DNA from 3 places in the Micromonospora sp. SH-82 genome. Region 2 is predicted to be linked to each of the others. Evidence: riboswitches for the same ligand, from Rfam matches in the RefSeq annotation. Region 2 holds a riboswitch; each other region holds the start of a gene.
The links. Region 2 has a riboswitch for cyclic di-AMP ahead of WHN02_RS07400 (coiled-coil domain-containing protein). Riboswitches for the same ligand answer to the same signal wherever they lie in the genome.
Positions count from the first base shown of each region.

Region 1: another riboswitch for cyclic di-AMP. It lies ahead of WHN02_RS25475 (coiled-coil domain-containing protein); the one in region 2 lies ahead of WHN02_RS07400 (coiled-coil domain-containing protein).
Region 3: another riboswitch for cyclic di-AMP. It lies ahead of WHN02_RS12765 (C39 family peptidase); the one in region 2 lies ahead of WHN02_RS07400 (coiled-coil domain-containing protein).

Region 1 is NZ_CP148049.1:5,809,369-5,816,353, reverse strand. It holds gene WHN02_RS25490 (STAS domain-containing protein) at 1-51, shown strand, start outside; gene surE (5'/3'-nucleotidase SurE) at 75-881, opposite strand; gene WHN02_RS25480 (PfkB family carbohydrate kinase) at 878-1,855, opposite strand; gene WHN02_RS25475 (coiled-coil domain-containing protein) at 2,020-3,138, opposite strand; cyclic di-AMP (ydaO/yuaA leader) riboswitch at 3,184-3,314, opposite strand; gene WHN02_RS25470 (cation diffusion facilitator family transporter) at 3,468-4,382, opposite strand; gene WHN02_RS25465 (HelD family protein) at 4,490-6,607, opposite strand; gene WHN02_RS25460 (hypothetical protein) at 6,833-6,985, opposite strand, start outside.
Region 2 is NZ_CP148049.1:1,582,369-1,589,353, reverse strand. It holds gene WHN02_RS07425 (heavy metal translocating P-type ATPase) at 1-439, opposite strand, end outside; gene WHN02_RS07420 (hypothetical protein) at 451-1,416, opposite strand; gene WHN02_RS07415 (heavy-metal-associated domain-containing protein) at 1,506-1,715, opposite strand; gene WHN02_RS07410 (metal-sensitive transcriptional regulator) at 1,835-2,137, shown strand; gene WHN02_RS07405 (YibE/F family protein) at 2,448-3,797, shown strand; cyclic di-AMP (ydaO/yuaA leader) riboswitch at 3,964-4,094, shown strand; gene WHN02_RS07400 (coiled-coil domain-containing protein) at 4,099-5,106, shown strand; gene WHN02_RS07395 (carbonic anhydrase) at 5,234-5,896, opposite strand; gene WHN02_RS07390 (hypothetical protein) at 6,077-6,814, shown strand; gene WHN02_RS07385 (helix-turn-helix domain-containing protein) at 6,884-6,985, opposite strand, start outside.
Region 3 is NZ_CP148049.1:2,770,246-2,777,230, reverse strand. It holds gene WHN02_RS12770 (CDP-glycerol glycerophosphotransferase family protein) at 1-1,374, shown strand, start outside; gene WHN02_RS12765 (C39 family peptidase) at 1,536-2,411, opposite strand; cyclic di-AMP (ydaO/yuaA leader) riboswitch at 2,446-2,587, opposite strand; gene WHN02_RS12760 (acyltransferase family protein) at 2,876-4,156, opposite strand; gene WHN02_RS12755 (polysaccharide pyruvyl transferase family protein) at 4,378-5,703, shown strand; gene WHN02_RS12750 (glycosyltransferase family 2 protein) at 5,798-6,910, shown strand; gene WHN02_RS12745 (GNAT family N-acetyltransferase) at 6,907-6,985, shown strand, end outside.

The DNA of each region.
Region 1 (6,985 bases), 2.0 Mb from region 2:
GAGCCCTACTACGCAGGTTCGGCCACCCCCGAGGTTCTCCCCGGCGCCTGAGCCGCCCGTCGACGTCGTCCCGGTCACAGCGGTACGTCGATCACTTCGGTGATCGCCCGGATCGCGGTGACCGAGGCGTACCCATCGGCGAGCAGCGCCAGGTCCGAACCGGGCGGCAGGGCCTCCCCGGGCTCCTCCAGGGAGGTCCGGACGAAACCGTGCCCGGCCTCCGCCACCGTCATCTGCACCTGGCCGAAGCTGGCGAGCGACCCTCGGCGTACCCCGCGCAGCCTGTCGTAGGGGCGGTCCGGCACGTTGACGTTGAGGATGTCCTCGATCGGCAACGCGGTCAGCCGGGGGAGCAGGTCGAGGGCCACCCGGGCCGCCGTGGACCAGTGCCGTTCGGCGTCGCGGACCATGGCCGCCGCAGCCACGGCGGCACCCCCGCTGCCGGGGGTGGCGTCCCCGGCGTTGAGCACGTCCAGCGAGACCGCCAACGCCCGGCAGCCGTTGGCACCGGCGGTGAAAGCGGCCCCCACGGTGCCCGAATGCAGTACCGCCCGTCCGGCGTTCGCCCCCCGGTTGATCCCCGAGAGCACCACTGTCGGGGCCGGACCGAAGGCACCGTGCAACCCGATCAACGTGATGAAACCCGGTGAGCCGCTGACCGCGTACGCCGGGACGTCGGGCAGCCCCGGCAGGGACTGCTGGTGGACCACCACGTGTCCGTCCCGCTCCACCGCCGTCATCGCCGCGCCGGTGCCGCTCATCTCCTCCTGGGGGGCGGCGACCACCACGTCCAGCCCCCGTCTCACCGCCGCGCGGGCGAGCTCCTGGATGCCGGGGGCGGCGATGCCGTCGTCGTTGGTGACCAGGACCCGCAGCGTCATCGCTCGACCGCCCGGTGGGCCAGCTCGTCGGGGCTGATCCGTTCCTGGGGGCGGGACCCGGCCGGCACGAGACGGACCCGGTCGACGAGTCCGTTGATCGAGTCGAGCCGCCCGGTACCCAACCCGTGCCGGGTGACGTTCAGCGCCCCCGCCGCCGCCCCGGTACGGATCGCCGTCCGGATGTCACCGCCGACAGCCACCACCGCCGCCGCCCCGGCGGTCATCGAGTCACCCGCCCCCCGGGGGTCGGCTGCGTGCAGTCGGGGCATCTCCACCTCGAACACCTCCCCGTCGACGAGGGCCAGGGCCGGTTCCTCGGCGCGGCTGACCACCACCGTCTGGGCACCGGCCTGGTGCAGGTCGTACATGACCCCGGTGAGTTCGGCGACGCTGTCGTCGGCGGCCAACCCGTCGCGCAGCAGCTCCTCGTGGCTGACCTTGCAGAGGAACACCCCGCTGTCCAGGACGGCGGCGAGGTGCTCCCCGGAGAGGTCGACCACCACCCGACTACCGTTCTCCCCGAGGTCGGCGGCGAACCGGCGGTAGACGTCGGGTGGGACGAGCGACGGCTCGTTGGGGCCGCTGAGGACGCTCACCGGGGCCCGTAGCCCCTCCCCGAGGGCGAGGTTGTAGAGCTCGTCGAGCTCGTGGCGGGTGAGCCGTTCACCTGTCACGTCGACGATCTCCTGTCGGGAACCGTCGCGGCGGTCGTGCACGTACCCGCCGTTGGTCGAGTGGCGGCGGACCGTCCGCAGGTCCACCCCCTCGGTGGCGAGCAGAGGCTCCAGGACCTGACCGAGTTCCCCGCCGATGCTGGCGCAGAGCACCACCGGGACCCCGAGGGAGGAGATCATCCGGGCCTGCCAGACGCCCTGCCCGCCCGGGTGCAGGTGCAGCTCCGGGTGGTCGCTGGGCTGTTCGATGGTGACCGTGAGCAGGGGAGTGGGTGCGAACACCATCACGTGCCCGTCCATGGGGCCACCTTCCGTCCGTACGCCGGGTCGTTCACCTGATAACCGTCGACGCGGTGATCCGGGCACGCCTCGCCGGGCACGAAAACGCCGGGCGTACGCCTCGCCGGGCACGAGAACGCCCGGTGCCCCACCGTCGTGGCGGGACACCGGGCGTCACCCGGGGGTCAGTACACCGACAGGTGCACGTGGTTGGTGTGGTCGCTGGACGGGTCCCCACCCGCCCCGCTGTAGGAGCGCCAGCCGCTGCTGGGCAGCCAGATCTGCCTGTACCAGATCACGTACAGCACGGCCAGCCGGTCGGCGTTGCGGACGTAGTACGCGGCCAGGTTGTTGCCGTACGTCCGGTCCCCGCCGGTGGCGTGCCCACCGAAGCCGTTGCGCTGTGCGGCGAAGTCGCACGCCCGACCCTTGGGGTGCTCACCTGATCCACCCGGCCGGTAGCAGGAGACGTACCGGGTGAAGCCGGCCGCCTTGGCCTGGTTGAGGGCGTGCAGGGTCCGGGGCGTGATGCACCCGTTGGCCGGGGTGGGGTCGTTGACGCTGCACGACTCCCGGGGCCAGGACCCGTCGGAGTTACGCGGGGCGGGCTTGGCGTTCCTGGTGCTGCTCCCGCCCGGCCCGCTGGACGCCGCGGACCCGCTCGATCCACTCGACCCGCCGCTGCTGCTGCGCTGCTGGGCCTGTTGCTGTTGCTGCTGCTGGCGGCGGCGCTCGGCCTCCTCACGGCGCTCCTGCGTGACGGCGACGTCGAGGGCCTTCTCGGCCTGGTCCTTGCGCTTGGCCATCGTCGCGACCTGTTTGCGCTGCTCGTTGACCTCGGCATCCAGTTCGACCTTGGTCCGGGCGGACTGGTTGCGGGTCTCCTGGAGCTTGCGCAGCTCCCGCTCCTCGCTGGCGGCGACCTGGTCGAGCGCGGCGGCCCGGTCCATGAAGCCCTCCGGGGAGGTCGCGTTGAGCAGGGCGTTCGCCGCCCCGAGTCGGCCGGTCCGGTACGCGACCTGGGCGATCTCACCGACCTTGGTGTTCTGGACGGCCAGGTCGGAGTCGATGGTCTTGAGTCGACCGTTGAGTTCCTGTTGCCGCTGTGTCGACTTCTCGAGCTTGGCCTTCGCCTCCAGCCATCCCTTGCTGGCCGCCTCCAGCTGGTTGCGCAGGGCCGGGGTGCCGCCCTCGGGGTCGGCGTCGGGTGCCGCCAGCAGACTTCCCCGGGTCGCGGCCTGGGCCGGACCGACCGGTGCGACCGCGCCACCGAGGGCGAGGGTCGCGACGAGCAGGGCCGCCATCCGGGCGGTGATGCGTCGCGGTGATGCCACTACTGCCAATGGACCTGTCCTTCCGTCAACCGCCGACCGGGTTAGCTGACGGGTTCGGGACGGAAGATCCCTACCGCTGACGCGGATGCACCCCAGGAACGTGGTTCCCCGGCTCGCCCGGGTGGGCGATTAGGCGGCGGCCACCGTGGGCACCGATGGGCGCCGCCCGGCGGAGGCCGGGACCGAGCCTACCGGGGTGGGTGTGACGGTTGCAGTCAAAGTGACCGATGGTGTCGGAGAGGTGGGCGACAAAGTACGGCAAAAAGAGCAATCCTCGCGGAAATTTAAGCCTGTGCTCATCACCACTCGATGGTTCCGCAGGCACCCGCTGACGCTCCGGGTTCGACCTGCAACGTGGCGTGCTCGATGCGGAACTCCTCCCGGAGCGTGGTCCGGGCGGCGGCGAGCACCGTCCCGATCTCCGCGCCCGGGGTGGTGGTCAGGTGGGCCGAGGCGACCTCCATCCCGGAGGTGAGCGTCCACAGGTGCAGGTCGTGCACCTCGGCCACGCCGGGGACCGCCGAGAGTCGGTCGTGCACCTCGGTCACCTGGAGGTGTTCCGGGGCGGCCTGGACCAGGATCCGCAGGGCGGCCCGGGCCAGCCGCCAGGTCCGGGGGAGGATGAACACCCCGATCGCGACCGCCACCACCGGGTCCACCCACCACCAACCGGTGAACGCGATGACCAGCGCGGCGGCGATCACCCCGACCGAACCGACCAGGTCGGCGAGCACCTCCAGGTACGCGCCGCGCAGGTTGATGCTCTCCTCGGCACCCTTGCGCAGCAGTCCGAAGGCGACCACGTTGGCCAGCAGGCCGAGCACCGCCACCCCGAGCATCGGGCCGGTGAGGACCTCCGGTGGGTCGCCGATCCGGCGGACCGCCTCGACGAGGACGTAGACCGCGACCCCGCTCAGCAGCGCCGCGTTGGCCAGGGCGGCGAGCACCTCCAGGCGGTAGAGGCCGAAGGTGCGCTGCGGGTCGGTGGTGGCCCGGCGGGTCGCGGTGATCGCGGCCAGGGCCAGGCCGATGCCGAGCACGTCGGTGAACATGTGTCCGGCGTCGGAGAGCAGGGCCAGCGAGCCGGTGCGGAAGGCCGCGACCGTCTGCACCACTGTGAAGACGGCCAGCAGGGCCAGCGCGGCCCAGAGTCGGCCCACGTGTCGATGGGCGGCGTTCGCCACCGCCGCCGAGTGATCGTGCCCTGCGCCCACGCCCACACCCTCCGTCGTCCGACCCGACCGGGATACAACCTATGCTCACATCGCTATGTATGCAAGTGTCGGACGAGGGGAGGCCTGTCGACCGTCGGAGTCGACGTTCAGCCGGTGGGATCGAGGGTGACCAGGCGCTGGGTGGCCCGGGACAGCGCGACGTAGAGCGTACGGACCCCGGAGCCCGGATCGGCCCGGATCTCCCCGGGCGCGACGAGCACCACCCCGTCGTACTCCATGCCCTTGGCCTGGAGGCTCGTCACCACCTGGAGCCGGGGCTCGGCCACCTCGGCCAGCCACCCGGCCACCTCGCGGTGGCGGTCCACCGGTGTGATCACGCCGACCGTCCCCGGCACCTCGGCCAACATGGCCGTCGCCGCGGCCACCGTCTCCGGTGCCAACTCGGCCGCCGACAGCACCCGCTGCACCGGCTCCACCCCGGTCGAGCGCACCGCGACGGGCAGGGGCAGGTCGGGGTCCACCCGACGGATCTCGGCCGCCGCCACCGCGAAGATCTCCGCCGGGTTGCGGTAGTTGGTGGTCAACGTGAACCGGTGCCGCCGACGTCGACCCAGCGCCTGGTCCCGGGCCCGGGTCAGCTCCGCCGGATCACCCGTCCAGGCGGTCTGGGCCGGGTCGCCGACGACGGTCCAGGACGCCAGCCGCCCCCGTCGGCCGATCATCCGCCACTGCATCGGCGAGACGTCCTGCGCCTCGTCGACGACCACGTGGGCGTACTCCCGGTAGTCCTCCGGGCGCTGCCGGGCGGCCTCCCGGGCGGCCCGCTGCCGGTCGGCGAAGGTGCTCAGCTCCCGTACCCCGCCCGCCAGGGCGTACGGGTCCCGCCGGGGGCGGGCCGGCTTCACCGGCTGGCCCAGCAACGCGTCCAACTCGTCGAGCAGGGCGATGTCGGCGATGGTCAGACCCTCGGTGTCCAGGCTCCGCCAGGCCTCGGAGAGCAGCCGGACCTCCGCCCGGGACAGGATCCCTCCCGCGTACGCCCGCAGCCGCTCCGGTCGGGCCAACCAACCCAGTACGTGCCGGGGGTGCAGGCGGGGCCACCACGCCTTGAGGAACTCCCGCAACTCCGGCCGGTCGACGATCTCCCCGTCGAAGGTCCGCTGGTCCGGCAGGTGGCCGACGTGCAGCGTACGCACCTGCGCCCAGAGTGCGGCGAAGATCCCGTCGAACCCGGCCCGGCGTACCTCGTTGCGGCGGGCACCCCGGACCAGCGCCCGTTCCCGGATGCGGTCCAACTCCGCACGGCCCAGCCGCAGCAGTTCACCCCGGTAGAGCAGGCGCAGTTCGGTCGGACCGTCCGGCACCGCGTCGCGGGCCGCCCGCTCCAGCACCTGGCGCATCCGCAGCGACCCCTTCACCGCCGCCACGTCCGCCGGATCGGTCCGGGTCGCCGACATGCCCACGAAGAGGGTGCCCAGGGAGCGGAGTGTCGCGCTCTCCTCGCCCAGCGAGGGCAGCACCGAGGCGATGTACTCCACGAAGACCGAGGAGGGGCCGACGACCAGGATCCCGCCACCGGCGTACCGGTTGCGGTCGGAGTAGAGCAGGTACGCCGCCCGGTGCAGGGCGACAGCCGTCTTGCCGGTGCCGGGGCCCCCGGAGACGATCGTCACATCCTTGCCGGGGGAGCGGATCGCCTCGTCCTGCTCCCGCTGGATGGTGGCCACGATGTCGCGCATCCCGCGACCGGTGGCCTTGGAGAGGCTGGCCAGGAGGGCACCGTCCCCGACCACCGTCATCTCCGGTCCGGCGGCGGCCGGGTCGAGGAGGTCGTCCTCGATCCGGGTGACCCGCTCGTCCGTGGACTGGATCATCCGCCGCCGGACCACGCCCAGCGGCTGGGTCGGGGTGGCCCGGTAGAACGGCTCGGCGGCCGGGGCCCGCCAGTCCACCACCAGGGTCTCGGCGTCGTCGTCCCGGACACCGAGCCGACCGACGTAGAGGGTCTGCCGGTCGCGCAGGTCCAGTCGGCCGAAGACCAGCCCCTCGTGCTCGGCGTCGAGCAGGTACCGCCGCTGCGCGGCGTGGAAGACCATCGCGTCCCGCTCCACCAACGCCCCGAAGGTGCCGACCCGGGCCTGCCGGTATCCGTCCCGCTCGGCGCGGGCCGCCGCCCTGCGCAGTTCGGCCAGGCGGGCGTACACCCGGTCCAGGTGCCGTTGCTCGACGGCGATCTCCCGGTTCAGGCTGGTGTGGTCGGTCAACTGAGCTGGCTCCCGTGGCACGGCGGCCGTAGCCGCGGTGGGCGCGTCGGCCGGACGCCGGGCGACCGGGTGAGACTACGGCCCGTCGCTGTGGTCCCTGTCGGCGGCCATACCGATCCGCAGGTCAGCAGGGGGTGTCGCGCTCGGGCGGAGAACGAGCGCACCGCCCGTCGGTGGCCGACGGGCGGTGCGGGGTGTCGCGGGGTGGGGGTGAACCCGAGGGGCTCAGCCCTCGAAGACACCGGCCTCGACGAGACGCTTCTCGGTGGCGTCCCAGCCGTCACCGGGGAAGCTGGCGTTGAGGGCGTTGATCTCGGCCCGGATCTTGGTGGCGTGCCCGGCGCCGGCCAGCACCCGGATCTCCTCGACGAAGGCCTC
Region 2 (6,985 bases):
ACGGCAGCCCGCCCCAGACCACCACCGGGGCGGCCAGGGTGAGGGAGAGCCACTGCCAGTAGGTGAACTGGAGGGCCGGGACCATCGCCAGGACCACCACCGGCACGGAGAGGACCACCGAGACCCAGAACCGGGTCCGCAGGGTACGCAGTTCGTCCACCGGCTCGGCGGGGGCCGGGGCGTCGGCCGGGGCGGGTGGGGGTGGCAGGGCGGCGGTGTAGCCGGTCTTCTCCACCGTGGCGATGAGCTCCTGCGGGGTGACGCCGTCGGGGTAGTCGACGGTCGCCTTCTCGGTGGCGTAGTTGACCGTCGCGCTCACCCCGTCCATCCGGTTGAGCTTCTTCTCCACCCGGGCGGCGCAGGAGGCGCAGGTCATCCCGCCGATGGCCAGCTCGATCCGGTGCGGCGCGGTCTGCCGGGGGTCGTTCGTGGTGGTCATCGCGACTCCTGTCAGTCGTGCCGGTGGCCGGGGGACCCGTGCCCGTCGTCGGGCTCGGCGGATGCCGTCGTCGCCGGTGGGCCGTCGGTGGCCGACCCAGTCGGTGCCGGTCCGTCCGGGTGCGGCGCGACCACTGTGAACTCCGCGGTGCGGACGGTGCCCCCGTGCTGGAAGTCGAGGTACAGCCGGTAGGTCCCGGGGGACGGGGCCGCGACGTGGAAGGTCACCTCGGGACCGGCGGGGGTCCGTCCGTCACCGGGGGTGCCCTCCGGGTGCGCGTGCAGGTACGCCAGGTCACCCTGGCGCAGCGCCACCAGATGACCGTACGCCCCGAGGTAGGGCTCCAGGTCGGTGACGGGTACGCCGTCCCTGCTCACGGTGAGGGTGAGCCGGGAGTCGTGGCCGGGTCGGAGCCCCCCGTCGAGGGTGACGTCGTACCCGTCGACGGCGACGGTACGGGTGGGCGGGGGCAGCGGGGTCGGGGTGACCGGGCCGGGCACCGTCACGTCGACCCCGAGGGTGAGCGGGTCCGCTCCGGTGGGTTGGAAGTCGGCGAACGCGCGCCAGGTGCCGGGCTCGCCCATCGGGGTGGGGAGCCGCCAGGTCCCGTCCTCCGACAACCGGGGGTGGACGTGCCGGAATCCGCTGAGGTCGCGCCGGGCCACGATCAGGTGCATGGGCCGGTCGTGGTTCACGTCGTACCCGGTGACGGCCTGTCCGTCCGGCCCGGTGATCCGGAAGGCGAACTCCCCCGGCGGGGCGGTGACCGGGTCGAGGGTGTAGCCCTGCTCGGAGACGAGCAGCCCACCCGGTGTCCCGCCGACCGGGCCGCCGGGGTCGCCGTCGTGGCCGCCGTGCTGGTGTTCGACAGCGGCCGGCGGGCCGATCGGCCCGACCAGGTGCCCGACGCCGTACGCGGCACCGAACACCCCCACCAGACCGAGGACGAACCCGGTCATCCTGCCCACCGTCCGCATCCCTCTCCCCTTCCACCCTTCCCGCCCGACCCGACACCCGCCCGCATTCACCGACCCCTGAGCCCTGAGCCCGTGCCGGGGTGGGTCGGTCAGGCGTCGACCAGTTCGTAACCGGCTTCGTCGACGGCGGCGCGCACTGCCGCCGGGTCGAGGGGGCGACTGCTGGTGACGGCGACCTCACCGGCGGCCAGGTCGACCCGGACGTCGTCGACCCCGTCGAGCGCGCCGACCTCGTCGCTGACCGACTTGACGCAGTGTCCGCAGGTCATGCCCTGCACCCGGTAGGTGGTGGTGACCATGTCCCGTTCTCCTCTCGACAGGCTTCCGTGTGTCTCCGGCAGCCTATCCTACTCATACCCCGTACGGGTATGTCCCGCAACCACCTCATACCCGTCGGGGGTAGGCGTACGCTGGCTTCATGACCACTCCTGCACCCGGCACCTCCCGGGGGTACACCGCCAGCAAGGACCAGCTCCTCGCCCGGCTGCGCCGGGTCGAGGGCCAGGTCAGGGGAATCGAGAAGATGGTGGACGAGGACCGCTACTGCATCGACGTCCTCACCCAGATCTCCGCCATCCAGGCGGCCCTGGACAAGGTGGCCCTGGGCCTGCTCGACGGACACACCCGGCACTGCATGCACGAGGGGGCCGCCGACGGCCGCGCCGAGGACATGGCCACCGAGATGATGGCCGCCGTCGGCCGCCTGATGAAGCGGGGCTGACCCCCGCCCACCCCTCCACCCCCTGCCACTGAGCCGCCGGCCGCCCACCGCCGGCCACCCACCCCCGCCCCTGCGCGCCCGCCGCCCACCCGGGGCCGGCGTGTGGCGACCTCCACCACCAGCCCCGACCCGTCCCCGCGACCACATCCGGTGACTACCATTCCCGGTTGGACCTCCGGGCACCTCGCATTCCGGTCACCCTGGGTGATCGAGGGGTACCCGACTGCGCCGTTGCGGGCATTTTCACGGGCGGGGTGAACCGACCGGCGTACGCACACGTAATCCGCCGTGGATCGTTTGGAGAGTCGCAATGGGAGCCGACCACACACGTCACGCCCCGTCCGCCCCACCCCGGGTCCGACGGGTCCTCGTCGCGACGGTGGTTCCCCTCTTCGTAGCCACCCTCGTCGCCGCCCTGCTGCTCTGGCCGGAGCGGACGCCGACGGCGGACGGGGGTGAGGACGTACCCCGCTATCACGGGACCGTCACCCAGGTGTTGACGGTGCCCTGCCCGCCCGTCGAACCGGGACCGGAGGGCACCCCGGAACGGGCCGACCGGCCCTGCGGAACGGTGACCGTCCGGGCAGACAGCGGCCCGGACGCCGGGCAGGAGGTCGAGACCCCGATCCCGGACGGCCCGGGCGCCCCCCGGGTGGCGGTGGGTGACGAGATCATCCTGGTCGAGCTGGTCGACCCGGCCGATCCGGAGACCAGCAGCTACAACATCGCCGAGCACCAGCGCGGCAAGCCCCTGATCTGGCTGGTGGTCCTCTTCGCCGCCGCGATCGTGGCGTTCGGCCGCTGGCGGGGCCTGGCCGCCCTGGGCGGGCTGGCGGCGAGCTTCGCCATCCTGCTCACCTTCGTGGTGCCGGGGATCAGCGCCGGCCGGTCCCCCCTGCTGATCGCCGTGGTCGGATCAGCACTGATCATGTTCATCGTGCTGTATCTCACCCACGGGATCAGCGCCCAGACCTCGGTGGCGGTCCTGGGCACCCTGGGCAGTCTGGTGCTCACCGGACTGCTCGCCGCCGCCGCCACCGCCGCCACCCACCTGACCGGGTTCGGTGACGAGGACGCCACCACCCTGTCGATGTTCCAGTCCGACGTCGACCTGCACGGACTGCTGCTGGCCGGGATCGTGATCGGGTCCCTGGGCGTCCTGGACGACGTCACCGTCACCCAGGCCGCCACGGTGACCGAGGTGGGCAACGCCAACCCGAAGCTGACAGCACTCCAGCTCTACAAGGCGGGCACCCGGGTCGGGCGGGCCCACATCGCGTCGGTGGTCAACACGATCGTGCTGGCGTACGCGGGTGCCTCACTGCCACTGATGCTCCTGCTGGTCGCCGACTCCCGGCCCACCGGGCAGGTCCTGACCAGCGAGTTCCTCGCCCAGGAGATCGTCCGCAGCGTGGTCGCCACGCTCGGACTGGTCGCCGCCGTACCCCTGACCACAGCCCTGGCCGCGGTGGTCACCGCCGCCGGACGCCGTACCCCCGAGAAGAAGACGGGCCGGCCCGACGGCGCCCCCCGACCCCGGCCCCCCGCTCAGCGCGACGACGCCCTCGAAGCCCTGAGCGACCCCCGGGCCGGAAGTCAGTCCCCCGACGCCCCCGCAGGGTGGCGCAATCGAGAAGGAGGTTCCGACCCCGCATGGTGACACTCCTCAGTGTGACCGCCGACGCTTCCCAGAATGAGAAGCTCATCACTGGTCACCCGCCGCTACGGCGAAAATACGCGTTTAGTCGGCTTCCGGACGTAGATCCCAGAGTCGACTCTCGGGTAACCTCGCTGCCGGTCACCGCCGAAGGCGCGCACCGGCGCCAGCGGGACCGCCGCCCAATCGCCGCGAGGCGAATCGGGGACCCAGGTACGTGGGGTGAATCCGCGCAAGCGGTAGGGGCCACTTCCGTCCCGAACCCGTCAGCTAACCCGGTCGGCGGCCGACGGAAGGGACGACTGTGACGGCACCCCTACGCCGCTGGCTGACGCCGGTGGTGGCCGTGATCACCGCGCTGGCCATCTTCTCCGGGTCAGCGCCGGCCATGGCCCAGCCTCGGCCCTCGGGGCACGAGGACGGTGACTCGAAGCTCCTCAACGATGTCATCGAGACGACCAACCGCAACTTCACCCAGGCCCAGAACAAGCTTGAGAAGTCCAAGAAGCGGCAGCTCCAGCTCGACCTGGAGGTCCGTCGGGCGCAGAGCGAGCTGGACCGGTTGGCACCCCAGGTGGGGCAGATCGCCGCCCAGTCGTACCGCAGCGGGCGGATCGGCGCGATGGCGATGCTCCTCGACAGTGACCAGCCCGACTCGTTCGTCAAGCGGGCCCAGGCGCTCGACGAGCTGAACATGGTCAACGCCCGGAAGCTGGCCCAGGTCCAGGAGGTCAAGGACGAGGCGGCCGAGGCCAAGGAGCAGCTCGACGCCGAGGTCACCGAGCAGCAGAAGCAGCACGCGCTGATGGCCAAGCAGAAGCGGGACGCCGAGAAGTCGCTCGCCCTGGTCGGCGGCACCGGCCTGACCGGCGGCCTGGTGGTGGCCGAGTCACCGGTGGCGAAGGTCGCGCCGGGGCGGGATTCCAACGGCAACTGGCGGCCGCAGGGTTGCACCGAGAACGACCCCACCACCTCCGGCTGCATCACCCCGCGCACCCTCCACATGTACAAGGAGGTCAAGCGGGCCGGGTTCGACAGGTTCGTCGGTTGTTACCGCCCCGGTGGCCCGTGGGAGCACCCCAAGGGCCGGGCCTGCGACTGGTCCCTCCAGAACCGCGGGTTCTCCCCCTGGCACAACAACGACACCCGGATGTACGGCAACAACCTGACCGCGTTCCTGGTCCGTAACGCCGACCGGCTGGGTGTCTACTACGTCATCTGGAACCGGCAGATCTGGTTCCCGGCGACGGGCTGGAGTTCCTACAGCGGCCCGTCCAACCACACCGACCACGTCCACGTCTCCCTGCTCTAGCCGGGCGTCGTAGCGAAACCGGGCCGCCCCCCTTCCTTCGGGGGGCGGCCCGTTCGTCGTCGCAGGCGCAGACCGGTTCGTCGTGAGGGGCGCGCGGCCCGGTTCGCGATCCGGCGCGAAAGACCGGTCAGAGGGTACGCGGAACCGCCGCCACAGTCCGGACCCGACCGGCGTTGAGCTGGTACGACATCCCCACCACGGCACACCGTCCGGCAGCGATCTCACCGGCCAGGACTGCCGAGTCGCCGACCAGTTCGTTGACGGTCTGGGCGATGTGGACGTCGATGATCCCCGCCGGGTCCACGATGCCCTGGGCGGCGGCGTGCCGGAGGCTGGGCAGGACGGCGTCGACCACTGCCCCGAGGTGTCCGGCCGGGCGGAGCCCTCCGGCGGCCACCGCACCGGCCGCCGCCACCGCCCCGCAGGAGTCGTGGCCGAGGACCACCACCAGGGGGGTGTGCAGCACCGTCACCGCGTACTCGACGCTGCCCAGCACCTCGGGGCCGGTGGTGTGCCCGGCGGTCCGGACGACGAAGAGGTCCCCCAGCCCACGGTCGAAGATGATCTCGGCGGCCAGACGGGAGTCGGAGCACCCCACGATCACGGCGAAGGGGTGCTGCTCCCCGGCGACCGCCGCCCGGTGGCCGGCGTCCTGGTTGGGGTGGCGGGGTGTCCCGTCGACGAAACGCTCGTTGCCTGCCTGAAGCTCGGCGAACGCCTCCTGGGGAGTCTCCGGCTGACGCAAGGTCCCACCTACCCTTGAACGAACTACCTGGTCAAACCCCCACATCAGGGGACAGGGTCCGGTCCTCACCGTCACACGCAGCGTGAGGCACGTCAAGCTACAAGTGATCTACGTTTCAGCCGCCCGACCGGGTCCCGGGATACGGGAAGGCCGGTCGGACCTGAACCGGGGACTCCTTCCGACCGTCGTCAGGTCGCCCGACCCCCTACCGAGGAGGAGACCACGATGCCCCCGACGAATGACCCCCGGAAGAGACTTGAGGACGCCCTGTTCATCGAGGACAAATTCATCGTCTCGAATCTGACCTCGGAACAGGCGGCCGACATCGCGAACACCGTTTCGAGGGATCTCGAACGGGCGGAGAGAGAGCGTGCTGCTTTCGCCGGCACGCCCGCGTGGGAGCTGAACAGGCCGGATCCGAATCACCACAAATCCCCCACCCAAGAGACTCTCAGCAACAAGGTGTGCGACATCATCGAGTCGCGGAAATACAACATGCCGAAGAACCCCTGGAGGGCGGAGAACGCCGAGGCGCGAAAGGAAGAAGTCGGACGGAACGCCAGGGACCGACTTCAGGCCGCCCTTCCGTCGACGCACCGCCACATGGTGACGTACCTGACCCCGAGTACGGCCACGAAGCTCCAAGCGGCCGTCATCGACCAGTTCCGCGAACTCAGTCAGGGTCACCGCACCGACAACACCGAGGAGGTGGGGAGGAGGCTCGTCGCCGACCTCACCACCGACAGGATGAAGGCGTTGGGACTACCGATTCCGACGAACCCTGCGGCCACCTCGTCGACGGCGGCCGGACGGGGGACGGAGTCCACGTCGGCCCAGGCCATGACGGCTGGTGTCGCAGGTCTCGGGCTCGGTGGCGACCGGCCCGCCACCCATTCGGGGTCGGCCGGGCCGGTGACTGACAGGTTCTCTTCCCCGGTGCAGGCCCAGGGGCGGTCCCGCTAGACGAGGCCCCCGCCCATCATCCGAGCCGCCGTGCCGATCGACCCGCCGACGGGCGCCCGGCACGACGGTTCAAAGGGCTATCCGGAGAGTTTCGGCGAGGCGGGTGAGTTCCGGGTCCGGGCGGGACGCCCGGCGAAGCAGCGTACGCAGGGTGGCGAGGGCGGTGGGACG
Region 3 (6,985 bases), 1.2 Mb from region 2:
CGGCAGTGGTCACCGGCCGTCGCCACCCAACTGGGCAACGCCGTCCTGGCGCTGCTCGCGGTGGTGGCGGCGGCCGCCGCCCTGGCCCTGCCCGCCTGGGTCGCACTGCTGGCCACGCTCGTGGTGAGCGGCGGGGTCGGTGCCGTCGCGCTCGACCTGGCCCGGCGGCGGTTCCGGCCGGGCAGCGGTGGCGGGCCGGTCGGTCGGGCGCTACGCCGCCTCCAGCCGGAGTTCCTGCTCTACTTCTCCGCCCCGCCCGGCTCGGAGTACCAGGTCACCATGTGGCTGCCGTACCTGGAGCGGATCGGTAGGCCGTTCCTGGTGCTCGTCCGCGAGCCGGAGTTCCTCGGCCCGGTGTCGGCGGCCACCCGCGCCCCGGTGGTGTTCTGCCCGACCCTCAAGGCGATGGACGAGGCGCTGGTGCCCAGCCTGAAGGTCGCCTTCTACGTCAACCACGGGGCGAAGAACAGCCACTGCGTCAGGTTCAACCACCTGACCCACATCCAGCTGCACCACGGCGACAGCGACAAGGCCCCCAGCGCCAACCCGGTCTCCGGGATCTTCGACCGGATCTTCGTGGCCGGTCCGGCGGCGGTCGAGCGGTACGCCCGCGCCGGGGTCGACATCCCGGCGGAGAAGTTCGAGGTGGTCGGCCGCCCCCAGGTGGAGGCGATCGAGGTCCGCCGGGAGGCGGTTCGGGGCCTGGCCGGCCCGACGGTCCTCTACACCCCCACCTGGACCGGGCACCACGCCGACGCCAACTACTGCTCCCTGCCGCAGGGCGAGACCCTGGTCCGGGCGCTGCTGGCCCGGGGTGCCACAGTCATCCTCCGGGCCCACCCGTACACCACCCAGAACCCGGCCTCGGCCCGACAGCTGGCCCGGCTCACCGAGCTGCTCTCCACCGACCGGGCCCGCACCGGACGGCCGCACGTCTTCGGGGCCGCCGCCGGTCGGGACCTGACCCTCACCGAGTGCGTCAACCGGTCGGACGCGCTGGTGTCGGACGTCTCCGGGGTCATCTCCGACTACCTCTACTCGGGCAAGCCGTACGCGGTGACCGACATGGTGGGCGAGGGTGACCGGTTCACCGAGCGGTTCCCCCTGGCCGGTTCGGCGTACGTGCTCCGGCGGGACATGTCGAACGTCGACGAGGTGCTGACCGCGCTGTTGCAGACCGATCCGGCGGAGTCGGCCCGGTGGCACACCCGCGCCCGCTACCTCGGGGACTTCCCGGCCGAGTCCTACGCGGAGGTGTTCCTGGCGGCCGCCCGGCGGCACCTGGACCCGGCGTGGACCCCGCCGGGTCCGCGTACCGGTGGGGATGCCGGGCTGGCCGACGCCGCCACCGGGCCACTCTCCCCCACCGCCTGAGCGACCACCGGGACGAACGCCGCTCCCCCACCGCCTGAACGGGCACCGGGACGAGCGCCCCTCTCCCATCGCCTGAGCGGCCCCGCGAGAACGAGACGGGCGCCGTCCCCCCTGCGCGGGGGGACGGCGCCCGTCTCGTGGACCGGGTGGGGCCTGCCGACTCAGGCGGAGTAGCCCCGGCTGGCGATCCAGTCGGCGAGCGTGCCCACTGTCAGCCAGTACGTCGGGACCGCCGGATTCGCCGAGTCGGCGATCTTCACGGTCCGGCCGTCGTCGCGGTAACCGACCACCGCGACGTAGTGTCCGCCCGGGAAGGAGTGCCAGCCCCCGGCGAGGTCGGTGGTGGTCCCGGCCACGTTCACCACCACGCCGCGCTCGTCGGCGACCGCCGCGACCAGGTCGGCCCGGAGCCGCTCGGTCTGGGCGGTGGTGGCGGCGTTGCCGGGGATCATCGTGGTCCGGTACGGGCTGCCGTCCACCACCTGGTTGAGCACCCGGGTGGTGTCGGCGGCCGAGTTGGTGCCCATCGTCGTGGTGCCGAGCCGCACCGCCAGGTCGTCCTGGGTCCGGGCCAGGCCCATGGCCGACAGCGCGTTGCGTACCGCCGCCGGGCCGCAGTAGTAGTAGGTGATCTGGGACTGGTGGTCGTGGTCGAGGACCTTCGACGCGGGCGGCTTCGGAGTCGCCGTACGGGTCAGGTCGGTCGCCGGTGCGGTGGTGCTGGTGGCGCTGCTCGCGGTCGCCGTCGGAGCGGGGCTCTGCGAGCGGGCGGTGGCGGTCGGGGCCGGGGTGGTCAGCGACGGCGCCGCGGTCTGCGGCGCGCTCAGCTCGGCGCGGGCGGGAAGGTCACCGGCGTAGGGGGCCTGTTCGGCGACGGTGGCCGGGGTGGGCTGGTCGAGGTCGGACCCGTCACCGGTGACGGCGACGCCGACTCCGACGCCCGAGGCCACCATGAGGGTCGCGGCCGAGGCGGCGACGACCTGGTACGAGCGGTCTGCGGTGAGCCGACGCAGCTGTCGCCCGAGATGGTGTCTCACTGTCGACTGAAGGGGATGGTGAGGCAAGGAACGGGGCTCCTTCCGATTCCGCCTACCGGGTTAGCTGACGGATTCGGGCGGGAAGAAGTCGCCCTACCGGGAGTGCTGGCTCCCGGATTCACCCCGGACTACGTGGGTCCCCGGCTCGTCCTGAGACGATTGAGCGGGTCGGAGCGGCGTCGCTTTTGCGATCGGGAACCGCACCGGACGCAGCGACACTACTGGCCGAGCTTTTCCCTGCCAACCCGGCTTGACCTGCTTAAACCTCGATCATGGCAGCAATCTTCACCGCACTCCGACAGTGTCGTGTATCTATGGGACGGGCGGTTTCATCCATCCGTCGAGGGCGACAACCGGACGTTCGGTGAGCATCCCCGAGGGATTGTCGGCGGGCGACGTCCCACCTGCGTCGCGTGACCGGATCCGGCGTCCTGTGAGCGGCATCACCGTCACGACGGGATGGGTCAGCGTCGTTCGGCGTCGCCCACCGGCTGCTCGGCGGCGGACGCCGCCGAGCGCGGCCCCGGCACGACCGGCTGCGGCTCGGGCGCGACCGACTGCGGTTCCGGCGCGACCGGCTGCGGCTCGGGCGCTACCTGTCGTGGGTCCGAACCGGCCGACTGCGGTCCCGACCCGCGCCGGGTGCGGCCGGAGCGGGAGGGGGCGAGCAGGCGCATCATCGGGGTCTCCAGGTACCTGTGCATCAGCCCGGCCAGCACCAGGTTGACCAGGAGGAAGGCCACCACCGCCACCGGCCCCCACCAGCCGGGCAGGCCGACGCCGTAGACGCCGGCGAGCCGGAGCACCGTGACCATGACGAAGACGTGCACCAGGTAGAAGGCGAAGGAGACCTCGCCGAGCCAGAGCATCGGCCGGGAGCGCCAGGGTGAGCGGCGGCCGTTGATGTCGGCGTCCGCCGCGGCGGTGATGACCAGGATGTACGCCACCGACAGGACCGCCGCCCAGAGCTCGGCGCGGATGAGCTCACCGGCCGCCACCCAGACGGCCACGAACACGACGCTGGCCACCGTCAGCCGGGGACCACGCCAGCAGCCCCGACGCATCAGCTCGGCGGCGGCGACGCCCATCCAGAACTCGAACGACCGGGTGATCGGGAAGATCTGGGTGAACCACCACCGGTACTCCGGTGGCACCAGCAACTGCGTCGGCCAGAGCGCCAGGATCAGCAGCGGTACGGCGACGACGACGGCCCAGAGCATCCAGGGTCGGGCCCGCCGGATCGCCGGGAGTGCGAACGGCAGGCACAGGTAGAAGAACAGCTCGCAGGAGAGCGACCAGCTGACCGTGTTGATGCTGTAGAAGTGGCCCGGAGTGGGGTCCCACGCCTGCAACAGCAGCAGGTTGGTGAGCGCCACCTGACCGTTCACCGGGTCGACGAAGTAGAGCCCGACGAGCAGCACGACCATCCACATGAGAATGTGGTTGGGATAGATCTTCGCGGCCCGGCGACGCCAGAAGGCCCGTTTCGAGTCCTCGGGGCGGGCCGACCAGACCAGGACGAAACCGCTGAGGATGAAGAAGAACTGCACTCCGGAGAGGCCGAGGGTGAAGACCTTCTCCAACACGCCCTGGGGTCCCGGCTCGGCGACGACCCGCATGGTGGCGGCGTGGAATCCGTACACCAGCAGGGCGGCGATCCACCGCAGTCCGGTGAGCGAGGGCAGCCGGGACAGGGCGGGGGTCGCTCCGGTGGCGGTCGCGCCGGTCGCCGATACGCTGGTCACGCCACCACACCGACCACGACCGTACGAACCACCACGACGTCTCCTCCTCCACGCTCCGTCGCCGGGGGTCGACCGGCCGCCGCCGGGGACCATACCGCAATCGGACGACCGCTCATCTTCGCGGCCGAATCGGACGGTGGTGACGGGCGTGGAGTAGGTAAGAGCCGATGCCCTAATATCCGCAGACCAGCCAGCGGGGGCATGGACGAGAGGGACCAGTGATGCACCAGCGGATTCTGCTCCGGGCCAAGAAGGGGCCCTTCGACATCTACCCGCCGGAGGAGACGTTCGAGCGGAACTGGATCGGCGACAACTCGGGAAACCTGGTTTTCAGCCACTCGGCACACAAGATCCTCCGGACCGCCAATGCGGAGATCACCTCGACCGGGTTCCGCTCCGACGCCCGGGACGCGGACATGATCAACGAGAACTACGACGTGTTCGTGGTCCCGTTGGCCAACGCCTTCCGGCGCAGTTTCGCCCACCGGCTGGTCAGCATGACCCGGCTGATCCGTCGCCTGAAGATCCCGGTGGTCGTCTACGGTGTCGGCGCGCAGACCAACCTCAAGGGCGACCTGGAATACCTGCGCCCGATCGACGACCAGGTCAAGGACTTCGTCGGGGCCGTCCTCGACCGTTCGCACACCATCGGCGTACGCGGTGAGATCACGGAGAACTATCTGCGTTCGCTCGGTTTCGACGCGGTGGAGGTGATCGGCTGTCCGTCGATGTTCCTGCACGGCGACACCCTGCGGGTGGAGAAGAAGAAGCCGTACCTCGGCACCGACGACAAGATCGCGCTCACCGTCTCGCCGTACGTGAAGTCGATGGCGAAGGTGATCAGTTCCCACCACCGGAAGTACCCGAATCTCTGTTACATCCCGCAGGACGTCAAGACCCTCGGTGTCCTGCTCTACGGTGACGCCCCCGAGGACCGTGGAAAGAAGAGCAACATCCCGATCCACACCTCGCACCCGCTGTTCACCGAGGACAAGATCCGGATGTTCGTCGACCCGTGGACCTGGATGGACCACCTCGCCGACTTCGACTTCAACTTCGGCACCCGGATCCACGGCACCATCACCGCACTGATCGCGGGCACCCCCGGTTACCTGTTCGCGCACGACTCGCGCACCCTGGAACTGGCCCGCTACTTCGACATCCCGTACCGGGAGATGACCGACGTCTCCGGTGAGGTGGACGCCGCCCAGCTCTACGACGAGGCCGACTACACGGCACTCAACAACGGGCACAAGGCCCGGTACGAGACGATGATGGCCTTCCTCACCCGACACGAACTCGGCAATTCCTTCGCCGACGGGGACAGCGCCGCGCGCTTCGACCAGCAGGTGCTCGACACCGTCTACCCGCCCGGTGTGGGGCCGCAGGCATGCGCCCCCAACGACCAGTTGGTCTCCCGGATCGACTGGCTGCGCGAGCAGAACCGCGAACTGCAGGAGAAGCTCGGCGCGGAACGGGACCAGCAGTTGAAGACCCGGGTCCGGCGGGCGCTGGGCAGCCGGGTCAAGCAGATCCTGAACCGATAGTTCACCGACGGGCGGCGGGCTGTTCAGCAATCGCCCGCCGCCCGTACACGTCAGGTTCCGGGGCCGGCCACCCGCGCCGTCGATGGTGTCGAGCGTGGTCACTGAGTCGACGCGAACCCCATTCCTGAGCTTCGTCGTCCCCGTGTACGGCGTCGAGTCGTATCTGTACCAGTGCCTGGAGTCGATCCTCGGCGGATTGTCCGACGAGGAATCCGACAGCGTCGAGTTGATCGCGGTCGACGACGCCTCTCCGGACCGGTGCGGCGAGATGCTCACCTCGTACGCGGCCGGACGACGCAACGTCCGGGTGGTCCGGCTCACCGAGAACGTGGGGTTGGGGCTCGCCCGCAACGCCGGCCTGGCCGTGGCGCGGGGACGCTACGTGTGGTTCGTCGACTCCGACGACTGGCTGCCCCCCGCCTCGGTGCCGGCGGTCCTGCAGCAGCTGCGCCGGGACGAGCCGGACCTCCTGCTCCTGGACCACCTCAGGGTGCACGAGAACGGTCGGCTGGAGGTCGACGCCAGCAGCCACCTGCTGCGCGGGGTGCCCGAGCCGGTCTCCCTCGCCGAGCGCCCGCAGCTGCTGCGCCTGCAGCACACCGCCTGGAACAAGGTGGTCCGCCGGGACTTCCTCGACGAACTGGAGCTGCGGTTCCATCCCGGCTGGTACGAGGACATCCCGTTCAGCCACCCGCTGCTGATCGGCGCGAAGCGGATCTCCGTCCTGGACCGGGTCTGCTACCGCTACCGGCAGGGTCGGCTCGGGGCGATCACCTCGACTCGCAGCGGCCGACACTTCGACGCGTTCACCCAGTACGAGCGGCTCTTCGCGTGGATGGACCGACACGCCCCCGACCCGCAGCTGCGCGCCGAACTGTTCACCCTGATGATCAGCCACTACCTGGTGGTGGTGGGCAACGACGACCGGCTCCACCCGCACCTGCGCCGGCCCTTCTTCCGTCGGGTCGCCGAGCACTACCGCCGGTTCGTGCCCGAGGAGGGCTACCCCCAGCCGGAGGGGGTGCCGGGGCTCAAGCACCGGCTCATCGGCAGGGACGCCTATCTGGCGTACGTGGCGCTGCGCCGGGCCCACCGGATGGCCGGGCGGCTCCGGGGCACCCTCGGCGCGGCGGACACCGCCGAGACCACCGGGGCGGCGGCGTCCGAGGTGGCCGGTCAGTCCACGGCGCTGGCGGGTCGGCGGTGACCGAGGTGCTGCGCCCGGCCACCGACGACGACCTGCCGACGATGCTGCGGTGGCGCAACCACCCGCAGGTCCGGG